Regions from separate parts of the Paenibacillus sp. Marseille-P2973 genome, predicted to be linked through region 1. Evidence: predicted binding sites of a transcription regulator. Region 1 holds the regulator's gene; the other holds the start of a gene.
What was found. Region 1 encodes Rex, which represses fermentation and respiration genes when NADH is low (regulators of the CRP and FNR family bind a similar motif). Its sites were predicted from a motif close to TTGTGAAATATTTCACAA; they were not measured.
Positions count from the first base shown of each region.

Region 1 (5,925 bases):
TAAGTTTCACCAGGGCCTGTTTCTGGGTAATATCTGTTTGAACGCTCTTCACACCCTCGTATTGATTCAATTTATTTTCAAACGGGCTCTCGACAGCCCATTGCTTATAGGCAAACCATCCTCCGAATAATAGAGTCGCGGAAACAGCCACGCTCGCGATAATTGGTCCAACGCGCAATTTCACGGCATAATCCCCCTTGATGTAATATTAAATTCATATATCAAATAATACATTCAAACCACATTAGTATATATATCAAACTTACAAATATGAGTATATCACATCGTATATACATTTTCGAATAAAGTTGTGAATATATTTAAAATTTTTATAAAAGTGCATGTTCAAAAAGTCAGGTTTGCAGGACCGAGGCGTATGCTTTCGAAGTGCGTTTTTGCAAAACGCTTTAGGTTGGATGAAGTTAGGGACTGAGTAGCGGAGCTAAACGTTTTCGTAGAAAACGACTTCGTAAGCATTTGCTCATGGGGTACGTGAGCAACGGAAGGCCCGGCTGAATTCAAGATTCGACGTCGAATCCGCTTCATGATCCCCTTCGTCTTGGAAAGATGACTTTTTGAACAACCTCTAAAAACAGCCTTGCACTGAAGCACGGACCGCTTGACAGGTCCATGAATTCAGCGCAAGGCTGTTATTATTTCTTATGCAACATTTACCGGTTCGGCAATGTAAATACCTCTTCCAATGCCTGGCCGTCGCTAAACCGGAAAAAACGGTAATAATGATGCGCCTTTTCCTTATAAAATAGCTGCCACACCAATTCATTGTTGTAGATACCCGGCATAAGCCGCACGACTTCAATACCGGGATATTGATCATGTATGATTGTACGGACTTGGCTTTCCGATACGCCCTCGGACAGCGGCTTTACTTCAGCCTGCCCGCCCTCCGGCAGCCAGACCATGATCTCTTGTCCGTCTGCATCCTTGCCTTCCACTACCCAGCATACTTTGTCCCAGACCGATTTCCACACTTTTTCGGCTTCGGTCAGTCCGGTTTCCTGTCTGGCCCGTTGAACGGCTTCATTCTCTCCTTGCCATATATCCTCGTGGACATACAGATAAAAGCGGTGAAGGCCAATGAGCACCAGCACCAAAATCACAATGGAGAGCAGGATCCATTTGGTTCTGTTCTTCAACCTACTCTTCCTTTCCCCGATGCCGGCTTATTCCGGTTTCTCTTTCATACCCTGCGGCATGTTATCGGCCTAACAGGCCCTCAAAGGCAGCCTGGGCTTCAAACCGGACCTTCTCCTCGTCAAGTGTCAGACAAGCTCCGTGCTTAACTACCTGCTTACCGTTCACCCAAACATGCTCGACATCCTTCGAACCCGCCGAGTAAACGGCATGGGAAATATAATCCGTCCGTGGCAAGAAATGGGCTTGCTCTGTATTCAGCGCGATGAAGTCCGCCTTCATGCCCGCGGCCAGCCTGCCCGTGTCTTGAAGGAAGAGCGATTTCGCACCGTATTCCGTACCCATTCTGAGCGCTTCCGCGGCCGGAACCGCGGTCGGGTCGCCCGAGACTCCTTTGTGAATAAGAGCTGCCAGGCGGATTTCCTCGAACATATCTAGGTTATTATTGCTTGCTGGTCCGTCTGTGCCCAATGATACGGTTACGCCCGCTTTAAGCAGGTCCGGTACGCGGGCAACTCCACTTGCCAGTTTGAGATTGCTGCCCGGGTTATGGGAAACGGCCACATTGTGCGCCGCCAAAATTTCGATCTCCTCATCCGTCAAATGCACAGCATGTGCCAAAAGTGCCGGACGGCTGAACAATCCCAGGTTTAACAAATGCTGAACCGGACGCAATCCGTAATCCGCTACGTTCTGCTCGACCTCGGCCCGTGTTTCCGACATATGCGTATGCAGCGGCAGATTCAGGTCATGTGCCGCCTGAACGATCTTCTCGATATAATCCGGCGGACAGGTATAAGGCGAGTGCGGCGACATCATCGTCGTAATCCGCCCGTCCGCTTTACCATGCCAATTACGGGCAAAAGCCACCGCCTCATCCAGCTTATGCTGCTGAACGTCAGGCGGGCATAGCCCGATGACTCCGCGCGTCAGTACCGCCCGGATCCCCGATTGCTCGACAACGGAAGCCACTTGGTCCATGTGATCGTACATATCCAGGAAGGTCGTTGTTCCGCCTTTCAGCATTTCCAGAACGGACAATGCTGTGCCGCGGTAGACATCCTCCCCGGTAAATTTAGCTTCCATCGGCCACATTTTTTCCTGCAGCCAGGTTTGAAGCACCATGTCATCCCCATAACCGCGAAGCAAAGACATGGCGGCATGACCATGGGTATTGACGAGTCCCGGCAAGAAGAGCAGGCCTTTACCGTCGAAGGTTTCGGCGCCCTCCACGCCTTCTTCCGGGCGCTGTTCGCCTATATAAGTAATCGTGCTGCCTTCTACCAGCATATATCCGCGAATGACCGGCTTCTCCCGGTCCGGCACGGCGAAGGTTCCGTCTTTAATCAACCATTTCCGATTCATGTTCCGAATGTTCCTTTCCTCCGTTCAAATAATAAGCAAGACTCATCAAGTCGGTTGTGAAATCGGCCGCATGCACCCGCACCTCAGAAGGCACCTTAAGGATCGTGGGCGCAAAATTCAAGATAGCCCCAATTCCAGCGGCCACAAGCTGGTCGGCTACTCGCTGGGCTTCCGGTGCGGGAACCGTAATAATTCCGATCCGGATCTGATTGCCTCTTACCGTATCCACCAGATCTTCGATCGGTTGAATCGTGATATTGTTGATCTGGGTACCGATTTTACCAGGGGATGCGTCGAATACGGCGACGATTTTCATATTGTCCTTCAAATAAGCGTTGTAATTCGACAATGCTTGTCCGAGATTACCGGCTCCGATCAAAGCCACGTTGATCTGCTGGTCCAAGTTCAGAATCTGGCGGATTTTCTCGATCAGATAGGAGACGTCATATCCGATCCCCTTCCGGCCAAAGTCGCCGAAATAAGCTAGGTCCTTACGGATTTGCGCCGGATTGAGATCCAGCTTTTGTCCAAGCTCCTGAGAAGAAACCGTCGGGACCTCCCGGCGGCTCAGTTCATTAAGAAAACGTAAATACACCGGCAATCTGCGTACTACGGCGTCAGAAATTTTTTCCGATTTCATTTGGTTATCCCCCTAATAGGCGCGATTTGAAGAACGTTTATTGTTCCTCTGCGTTCAGCCATTCCGAAATTCGCGGAACCATCTGCCCGAGCGGCATATGCTCCATTTTCGGTCCGGGCAAAGAATATAAAAAGTATTTCCCGTAGTAAGATTCCAAGATGCGTGTATCGTAAACAACCACGATCCCGCGGTCCTGCGAAGACCGGACCAGACGTCCGAAGCCCTGCTTGAACCGAATGACGGCTTGCGGAACGGACAGCTTCATGAACGGGTTCTTCTTCTGCTGCTGCAGCCGTTCGCTCTTTGCCTCCACAAGCGGGTGGTTGGGCGGCTGAAAAGGCAGACGGACGATAGCGAGACTCGTCAAAGCTTCCCCCGGAATGTCCACGCCTTCCCAGAAGCTGCTCGTTCCGAGCAGCACCGAAGCATGTTGTCCCTGGAAGCGACGGGTCAGCTTGGTCCGGCTTCCGCTATCCATTCCCTGCCCGATCACGGTAATTCCTTGTCCGGCCAGCTGCTCCTTCAAAGGATCATATACCTGCCTCAGCATCCGGTACGATGTAAACAGGACCATCATACGGCCCTTCGTTACCACCGCTGTGTCGGCAAGGGACTGAACCAGAGTAGCCACGAAATGATCGTCGCCTACACTTCCCTTTACGCTTGGAAAGTCCCGCGGAATGACCAGCAGCGCCTGTTCCCGGTAATTGAACGGGGAAGGCAGCATCGAAGTAATCAGTCTGTCCTCCGCCGCGGCTTCGGTTAATCCAAGCTGATCTATCATATACTGGAACGATTTGTCGACCGACAACGTAGCCGAGGTCATGACTACACTTTTCTTTTTGTCGAAGAAATAACCCTTCAATTGCGCGCTCACGTCGATCGGAACCGCGAAAATTTGCAGGGACCGGCTACGGTAATTACCGTTTCCTTCTATCCAGTATACCGTATTCTCGTCCTCCAGCTTAATAAAAAATCGCAGCGCGTCGCGTTCGGTTCCGAGATCCTTCAAGAGTCCGCTAATATCGGTGATCAGGCTCTCATAGCCGTAATCATGGTCGTCTTCCTTAAGCTCGTTGATCATCCGCTCGCCTTTGCGGAGAACGTCGCCCATAGCCACAAAAATTTGATTCTCCAGCGCGGTAAGCGTATCCCACGCCTTCGGTTTCTTTTGCGGCAGCAAGCGCAGCACAAACTGTCCAGGATCCCCTGGCGCTGCATCGCTGCGTTCAGGCATCAGCGTAAACATCAGCTCGGCCAGCCGATCCCAGTTCTCCTTCACATCCACAAGGGTCGGGTACAATCCGTCAATAACCGAACACCATTCCGCAGATTTCTCACTTCCCGATTGCTGCAGCATACTGCGCAGATTCGGGAATTGTCCGGTTTTACTATCCTTAAACAGCCGGGTGAGCGTATGGACAACGGTAAAATACTTCATTTGAAGTCCCAAATGCTTGCCTGCCACTTCTTCCAAATGATGCGCTTCGTCAATTACCAGACGTTCGTATCCAGGCAGCAGCTGGTGGCCGGCTTGAATATCGGTGAACAGCTTGGAATGGTTCGTAATGACCACATCGGCAACACCCGCTTCATGCTTGGCCTTGTGATAGTAACATTTGCGGAACCACGGGCAAGAGCGGCCAAGGCACGAGTCCGATTCACTCGCCACCGTTTCCCAAAAATCTCCACCGCGGTTTCCAAGGTTCAGCTCCTCGTCGTCGCCCGTCTCCGTATGGGCCAGCCATACGATCATCTGGGCGGCCGTCATCACCTCTTCTTTAGGTGTCGCAAAGTCTCTTCTATTAATTTTATGTTCAAATTTGCGCAAACACAAATAATGCTGTCTTCCCTTGAATACAGCTGCGCTGAACGGAAAAGGCACGACCTCCGTCAACAGGGGCACATCCCTTTCCCTCAGCTGCTCCTGGAGGTTGATCGTATGCGTGCTGACCATTACCTTCTCATCATTCTTCACGCTGTGGTAAATAGCCGGAAGCAAATATCCGAGCGATTTACCCGTTCCGGTCCCCGCCTCGATCAGCAAGTGCTTATCTTCGTCAAAAGCCTGGGTCACCTCGTTCAGCATCAGGTTCTGTGCTTCGCGCTCCTCATAATCGGGCAGCTTGGCGCGCAGCTTCTCCCGGACCTGCTCCATGAATTGCTCAAAGGAAACATCGCGAAGCGGATTGCCAAGCATGGAGTTTCTGGCAGGCTCGATGTCCATCCAGTCCTCCACCTGCAGCGCAAACTGCCGGTAATACGTATAACCGTCAGGGCTCTGATCGGCCTCCCGTTCTTTTTCCTGAAGCATGGCATCAAAAAACCAGCCCAGATCGCTGTCTTCTCCGGCAAAAAGGTCTGACAACCTTTGCAAGACAATCAGCGGCAAATCGGCCAGTTCCTCGAGACATTTCAAGAAAATGAGCGCGGTCGCCAAAGCATCGCTATCCGCCTGGTGGGGCCGGTCATGCTCAACCCCGAACTCGGATGCGACCATTCCCAACTGATAAGTGGTCAACGAAGGGAAAAATATTTTCAAAAAATCCATCGTATCGAGAATGCGTCCCGTAAAAGGCAGATACCCGGTTTTATCGAGCGCACTCTGCAAATAATTAAAGTCGAAGGCGACGTTATGTCCCACAAGAACGGCGTCGTCAAGTAGCGGCACCATTTCCATCATGACTTCGTCCAGATCCGGCGCATCCTTGACATCGTCTTCCGAAATTCCCGTAAGTCCCGTAATAAAGGGAGGTATGGGTATT
Region 1 is NZ_JAGQEH010000002.1:577,578-583,502, forward strand. It holds gene KB559_RS06215 (hypothetical protein) at 1-184, opposite strand, end outside; gene KB559_RS06220 (cell wall elongation regulator TseB-like domain-containing protein) at 672-1,157, opposite strand; gene KB559_RS06225 (amidohydrolase) at 1,219-2,520, opposite strand; gene KB559_RS06230 (redox-sensing transcriptional repressor Rex) at 2,498-3,160, opposite strand; gene dinG (ATP-dependent DNA helicase DinG) at 3,198-5,925, opposite strand, start outside.

Region 2 (5,925 bases), on a different contig from region 1:
ACTCCTGAAGAGCAGGCTAACCTGATCAGTAACCTGGTGAACGATCTGCGGCAGACGACGGAACAAACCCGGCTGCGCGCCATCTGCAACTTCTTCCGCGCCGACGTCGAGTACGGCATGCGCCTTGCGCAAGGATTGGGCGTGGACATCAGCGGTTTCATTCCGGCCGCTCCGGCTGCGGGAAGCCAAGAACAAGAGGCATAAACGGGATTGAAATCAATATGAAGAATAGAAAAGACGGAATCCGTGAAGGGTTCCGTCTTTTTTTGCAGTAATGTTATATAAGGGACCTCCTGTTAAGAGAAGATTCAAAACGGAAAGGGTGGGAATATGATCTCGAACAACTCGAACAAATCGAACAAATCGACTGACAGTCCTGTTATCACCGTTAGAGATTTAAGAATGAGATTTTCGGACAGATACGTCTTGAACGGCATCGATCTGGATGTGAACCCCGGTCAAATTATCGGATACATCGGCCCTAACGGGGCAGGCAAGAGTACGACCGTTAAAATTATGCTTGGCCTGGTGGAAGGCTATACCGGCGAAGTCCGGGTTTTCGGCGAAAGCCCGAGCGACGGGGGCGTGGATTACAAGAAGCGCATCGGCTATGTGCCGGAGGTTGCAGAAGTGTACGATACGTTGACGGCACGAGAATATTTAACGTTTATAGGCGAGCTGTACGGCCTGAAGCCAGCGGATGCGGAGAGCAAAGCGAGGCGACTGTTGGAGATGTTCGGGTTGAAGGATGTGTTTAACGTCCGGATCGCTACCTTTTCCAAAGGAATGAAACAGAAGGTGCTGATTATTTCCAGCCTCCTGCATAATCCGGATATTCTGTTTCTGGATGAGCCGTTAAGCGGCCTGGATGCCAACAGCGTGATGGTGGTGAAGGAAATTCTCGCCCTGCTGGCTGCCCAAGGGAAAACGATCTTTTATTCGTCTCACATCATGGACGTCGTGGAAAAGATCAGCGATCGCATCATTCTGTTGGACGGAGGGCGCATTGTGGCGGACGGCAGCTTTGAAGAGCTGAAGGGACAGAGCCAAGAGGGGTCGCTGGAGCAGATTTTTAATCAGTTGACCGGATTTAACGAGCATCAAGAGATCGCGGAGCAATTTGTGGCGATCGTGCAAGAGGTGTAGCCGATGAAAGAGATGAGAACGTTATGGGTGCTGGACCGGTTCAAAGGCGTCTTCGGAAAATTTGGAGTAGATTACCCCGTGATGCGCCGCATTCTCCAAATCAAGCTGACGATGGACGGTAGAAGAGTGCCCACTATTATCGGCAAGGCCAGGAACAAAGATCAGGCTGACCGCGGAAAGATAAACGGAACGGAGAAAAACCAGTTTTTCAGCTCTTTGTGGCTGTATCTGATTTTCGGTGCGTTCAGCTCCATGTTTGTGGGGCTCGGCGACAACTTTATTTTTCAGATGAGCCTGATTTTCGGCATATTCATGTTTATGATCATGACCTCACTGATTTCAGATTTCTCATCCGTGCTGCTGGATATCCGGGACCGGAACATTTTGTCCACGAAGCCGGTGAACCGCAGAACGATTGCGATGGCCAAGATGCTGCATATCTGCTTCTATATGTTTTTCCTGACAGGGGCAATTGCGATCGTTCCGCTGGGTGTAGGACTCGTCCGGCATGGAATAGGATTCTTTCTGCTGTTCGTGGCCGAGTTAATTTTGATGGACCTCTTAATCGTCGTGATTACGGCGTTGATTTACCTGGCTGTGCTTAAATTTTTTGATGGCGAGAAGCTGAAGGACTTCATCAACTATGTGCAAATCGGACTCACCATCGTTATCGCGCTGGGGTATCAGTTGCTTATCAGGCTCTTCGACTTTGTTGATTTGCAGCAAGCGGTGTTTCAGCCGAAATGGTGGCAATTTGTCATCGTCCCGGTTTGGTTCGGCGCGCCGTTTGAGACACTGCTGCACGGAGACAACAGTATATCGTACCTTTTGTTTTCGCTGCTGGCTTTATGCGTGCCGATCCTGACATTTCTGTTGTACATTAAACTGATGCCGTCGCTGGAAAGGAATTTGCAAAAGCTTGCTGACCCGGGGAGCCGTAAAAAGGAAGGCGCCGGAAAATGGCTGAAATCCATTTCACATTTGCTAGGCTCAAGTCCGCAAGAAGAGGTATTTTTCAGATTTGCCTGGACGATGATGGGGAATGAACGGGAATTTAAGCTTAAAGTGTACCCCTCTATCGGCTTCTCGCTGATCTTCCCTTTCATCTTTTTGTTTACGAGCGGCAGGGAACGCGGATTATCCGGATTACCGGGGACGAAGCTGCATCTGTTCATTTACTTTTGCGCCCTGTTGGTTCCGAACGTCATATTGATGCTGAAATATTCGCGCAGCTACAAGGCGGCATGGATTTACCGGGTTCTGCCGATCGGCGATCGCGTTCCGGTATACCGGGGAACCCTGATGGCGGCTGTGGTCCGGCTCATTTTGCCTCTGTATGCGGTAGAGGCCGTCGTGTTTGTCATCCTTTTCGGGGCCGAAATTGTACCCGATTTGATTGTGGCCGGCCTCGCTATCTTAGCCTATTCCGTGCTTAGTTTTGCTTATCTGAGCAAGGCGCTGCCATTCTCCGAACGGTTGGAAACAGCGCAGCAGGGTGAAGGTATGCGCATGATTCCGCTGATGCTGCTTCTGGGGGGCTTCGCTCTGGTGCATTATGCGGCGACTTTGGTCAGCTTTGGCGTATATGTATATGCAGCGTTGCTGCTTGCGGCCAACTGGGTTTTATGGCAAAGAGCATTTTCCGTTAAATTGCCGTGAGGGAGCCCGTGCAACACAAATTAGGATTTTTTACGAAAAAGGCAGAGGTTATCCCACAAATTCACATTACTTAAGCGGGGGTTGGAAATGGACACATTGACTAAAGGCTCGGGGCAGGAACGACGCCAGGCCGGGCCTAGAATCAGCCGGGAGAAGGCAACCGTCGGGCATATGATTTTGATTTTTTGCAAAGGAAAGCACAGAGAGGTTACGAAGGAAGGCGGTTTATGCCAAGATTGCCGCGAGCTGCACCGTTATGCGATGAACCGGCTGACTTACTGCCGTTTCGGGGAAGAGAAGTCCACCTGTGTGGACTGTCCGGTTCATTGCTATGCTCCGGATCCCCGAGAAATGATTAAGGAAGTAATGCGCTATTCCGGTCCCCGCATGCTGTGGTCCCACCCCGTGCTGACGATCCGGCACATGCTGGACGGACGGAAATCCAAAGCAGTGACTAGCTGACACATTTTTTTCACAACCCTACAAATAAGAAGCAAAGTCGCGCCAGCACTGGGCTTTTAGGACTTTGTTCACTAATGTGACATCTATCATGTGATTCTTGTCACAAAATTATTACTTTTTACCCGTCTATCTTCATAATTCCGTGATAGAATTCACATTAGTTAAGAATTAATCTTGTTTGAAGAAAGTAGGGAAGAAAAATTATGGATCCGTTAGTGCTTGCGAGACTTCAATTTGCGGCGACGACGATTTTTCACTTCTTCTTCGTGCCTTTGTCCATCGGTCTGGTTCTTCTGATCGCCATCATGGAAACGATGTATGTCGTCAAAGGCAAAGAGGAATACAAGAAGATGGCAAAGTTCTGGGGCAAGCTATTCCTCATTAACTTTGCGGTGGGCGTCGTCACGGGGATTATTCAAGAATTCCAGTTCGGCATGAACTGGTCGGACTATTCACGGTTTGTAGGCGACGTTTTCGGAGCGCCTCTGGCGGTGGAAGCCCTGTTTGCTTTCTTTATGGAGTCTACTTTTATCGGATTGTGGATCTTCGGTTGGGACCGCTTGTCCAAAAAAGTCCATTTGCTCTGCATTTGGCTGGTAGCGCTCGGAACGACCATGTCGGCGTTCTGGATTCTGGCCGCCAACTCGTTCATGCAAAGACCGGTTGGCTTCGAGATCAACAACGGACGCGCAGAAATGAATGATTTCTTCGCCTTGATCGGCAACGGCCAGTTGTGGGTAGAATTTCCGCATACCGTGCTCGGTGCATTCGCCACCGGCGCGTTTATGATTACCGGCATCAGTGCCTATAAATTGTTGCGTAAGCAGGATGTTCAATTTTTCAAAAAGTCGTTCACGATTGCGGTCATTGTCGGCCTGGTGGCTTCTTTCTCCACCGCGTTGTTCGGGCACCAGCAGGCGCAATATCTGGTAGAAACGCAACCGATGAAAATGGCGGCTTCCGAAGGCTTGTGGGGCAAGAGCGGCGACCCTGCACCTTGGACGGTTTATGCACATATCGATTCTGAAAATGAAAAGAACAATTTTGAAATCAAGATTCCTTATCTGCTCAGCTTCTTGTCGTACAGTTCGTTCTCGGGCGAAGTCAAAGGCATGCATCAGCTGCAGGCGGAGTATGAACAAACTTATGGTCCCGGGGACTATATTCCTCCGGTACGCACGACCTTCTGGAGCTTCCGGATTATGATTGCCGCCGGATGTCTGATGATTGTGCTTGGGATGTACGGCGCCTATCTGGCATGGCGCAAAAAACTGGAGCAGCCGAATAAATTTTTCTACCGTTGCATGCTTTGGGCGATCTCGCTTCCGTTTATCGCCAATACGGCGGGCTGGGTTATGACAGAATTCGGGCGTCAGCCTTGGACGGTATTCGGATTGATGCAAACGAAAGACAGCATTTCGCCAAGCGTTACATCGGGGCAGCTGCTGTTCTCCCTGATTGCTTATTGCTTAATTTACACTGCATTGGCTATCGTGATGGTTTACCTGTTCGTGAAAACAATCAAGAAGGGTCCGAACGCCATAGCCGCTTCTGATGACCATTCGTCAGATCCATTCTCGAAGGAGGGATACCACCATGTCTCTTAATGAACTCTGGTTTGTGTTAGTGGCCGTATTGTTCATCGGTTTCTTCTTCCTTGAAGGATTTGACTTCGGGGTCGGAATGAGTACCCGTTTTCTCGCCAAGAATGATATGGAGCGCCGCGTCCTGATTAACTCGATCGGTCCGTTCTGGGACGCTAACGAGGTGTGGCTGCTGACCGCCGGGGGTGCGATGTTCGCGGCATTCCCGAACTGGTACGCCACCATGTTCAGCGGATACTATACTCCGCTCGTAGTTCTTCTGCTTGCCTTAATTGCGCGCGGGGTAGCGTTTGAATTCCGCGGAAAAGTCGACAATGGAAAGTGGAAGGGAACGTGGGATGTCGCTATTTTCCTCGGCAGCCTGCTGCCTCCGTTCCTGCTCGGCGTCGTTTTCTCCGGCCTGCTTAAGGGCTTGCCGATTGACGGCGACATGGAAATGAAGGCTGGACTGTTCGATATGGTTAATATATATACATTAGTAGGCGGTATTACCGTAGTTGTGCTTTGCCTGGTGCATGGCCTCATGTTCACCTCGCTGCGCACGACCGGAGATTTACGGGATCGCGCCCGGAAGCTGGCACATAAGCTGCTGATTCCGCTGGCCGCCTTGTTCGTCATCTTTGCTGTCATGACTTACTTCCAGACGGATGTATTCGAAGTTCGAGCTTTGCCTCTCGGTTTGATGGCCGTAGTGGGTCTGGTCTGCTTCCTGCTTGCGGGAATGTTCATGACCAAGCGCAAAGACGGGTGGGCATTCGGCATGACGGGCGCTCTGACCGTGCTTTCGATCTCGGGCGTATTCGTCGGGTTGTTCCCTCGGGTGATGGTCAGCTCGATTAGTGAGGCATTTTCGCTTACGATTCATAACGCGGCCTCCGGTCATTACTCGTTGAAGGTTATGACGATCGTTGCTTTGACACTGCTGCCGTTCGTACTGGGATATCAGATCTGGAGCTACTTTGTTTTCCATAAACGTGTTCACGAAAAGGAGCATTTGGAGTACTAATGGGCCAGGGACTAATGAAATACAAAGGGATCAAGCCGGTAATGGCCG
Region 2 is NZ_JAGQEH010000008.1:3,938-9,862, reverse strand. It holds gene KB559_RS16195 (catalase) at 1-204, shown strand, start outside; gene KB559_RS16190 (ABC transporter ATP-binding protein) at 331-1,146, shown strand; gene KB559_RS16185 (hypothetical protein) at 1,150-2,805, shown strand; gene KB559_RS16180 (nitrous oxide-stimulated promoter family protein) at 2,893-3,267, shown strand; gene KB559_RS16175 (cytochrome ubiquinol oxidase subunit I) at 3,471-4,874, shown strand; gene cydB (cytochrome d ubiquinol oxidase subunit II) at 4,864-5,877, shown strand; gene cydD (thiol reductant ABC exporter subunit CydD) at 5,877-5,925, shown strand, end outside.
Region 2: the regulator Rex is predicted to act here: its motif matches at 3,356-3,373, upstream of KB559_RS16175 (cytochrome ubiquinol oxidase subunit I).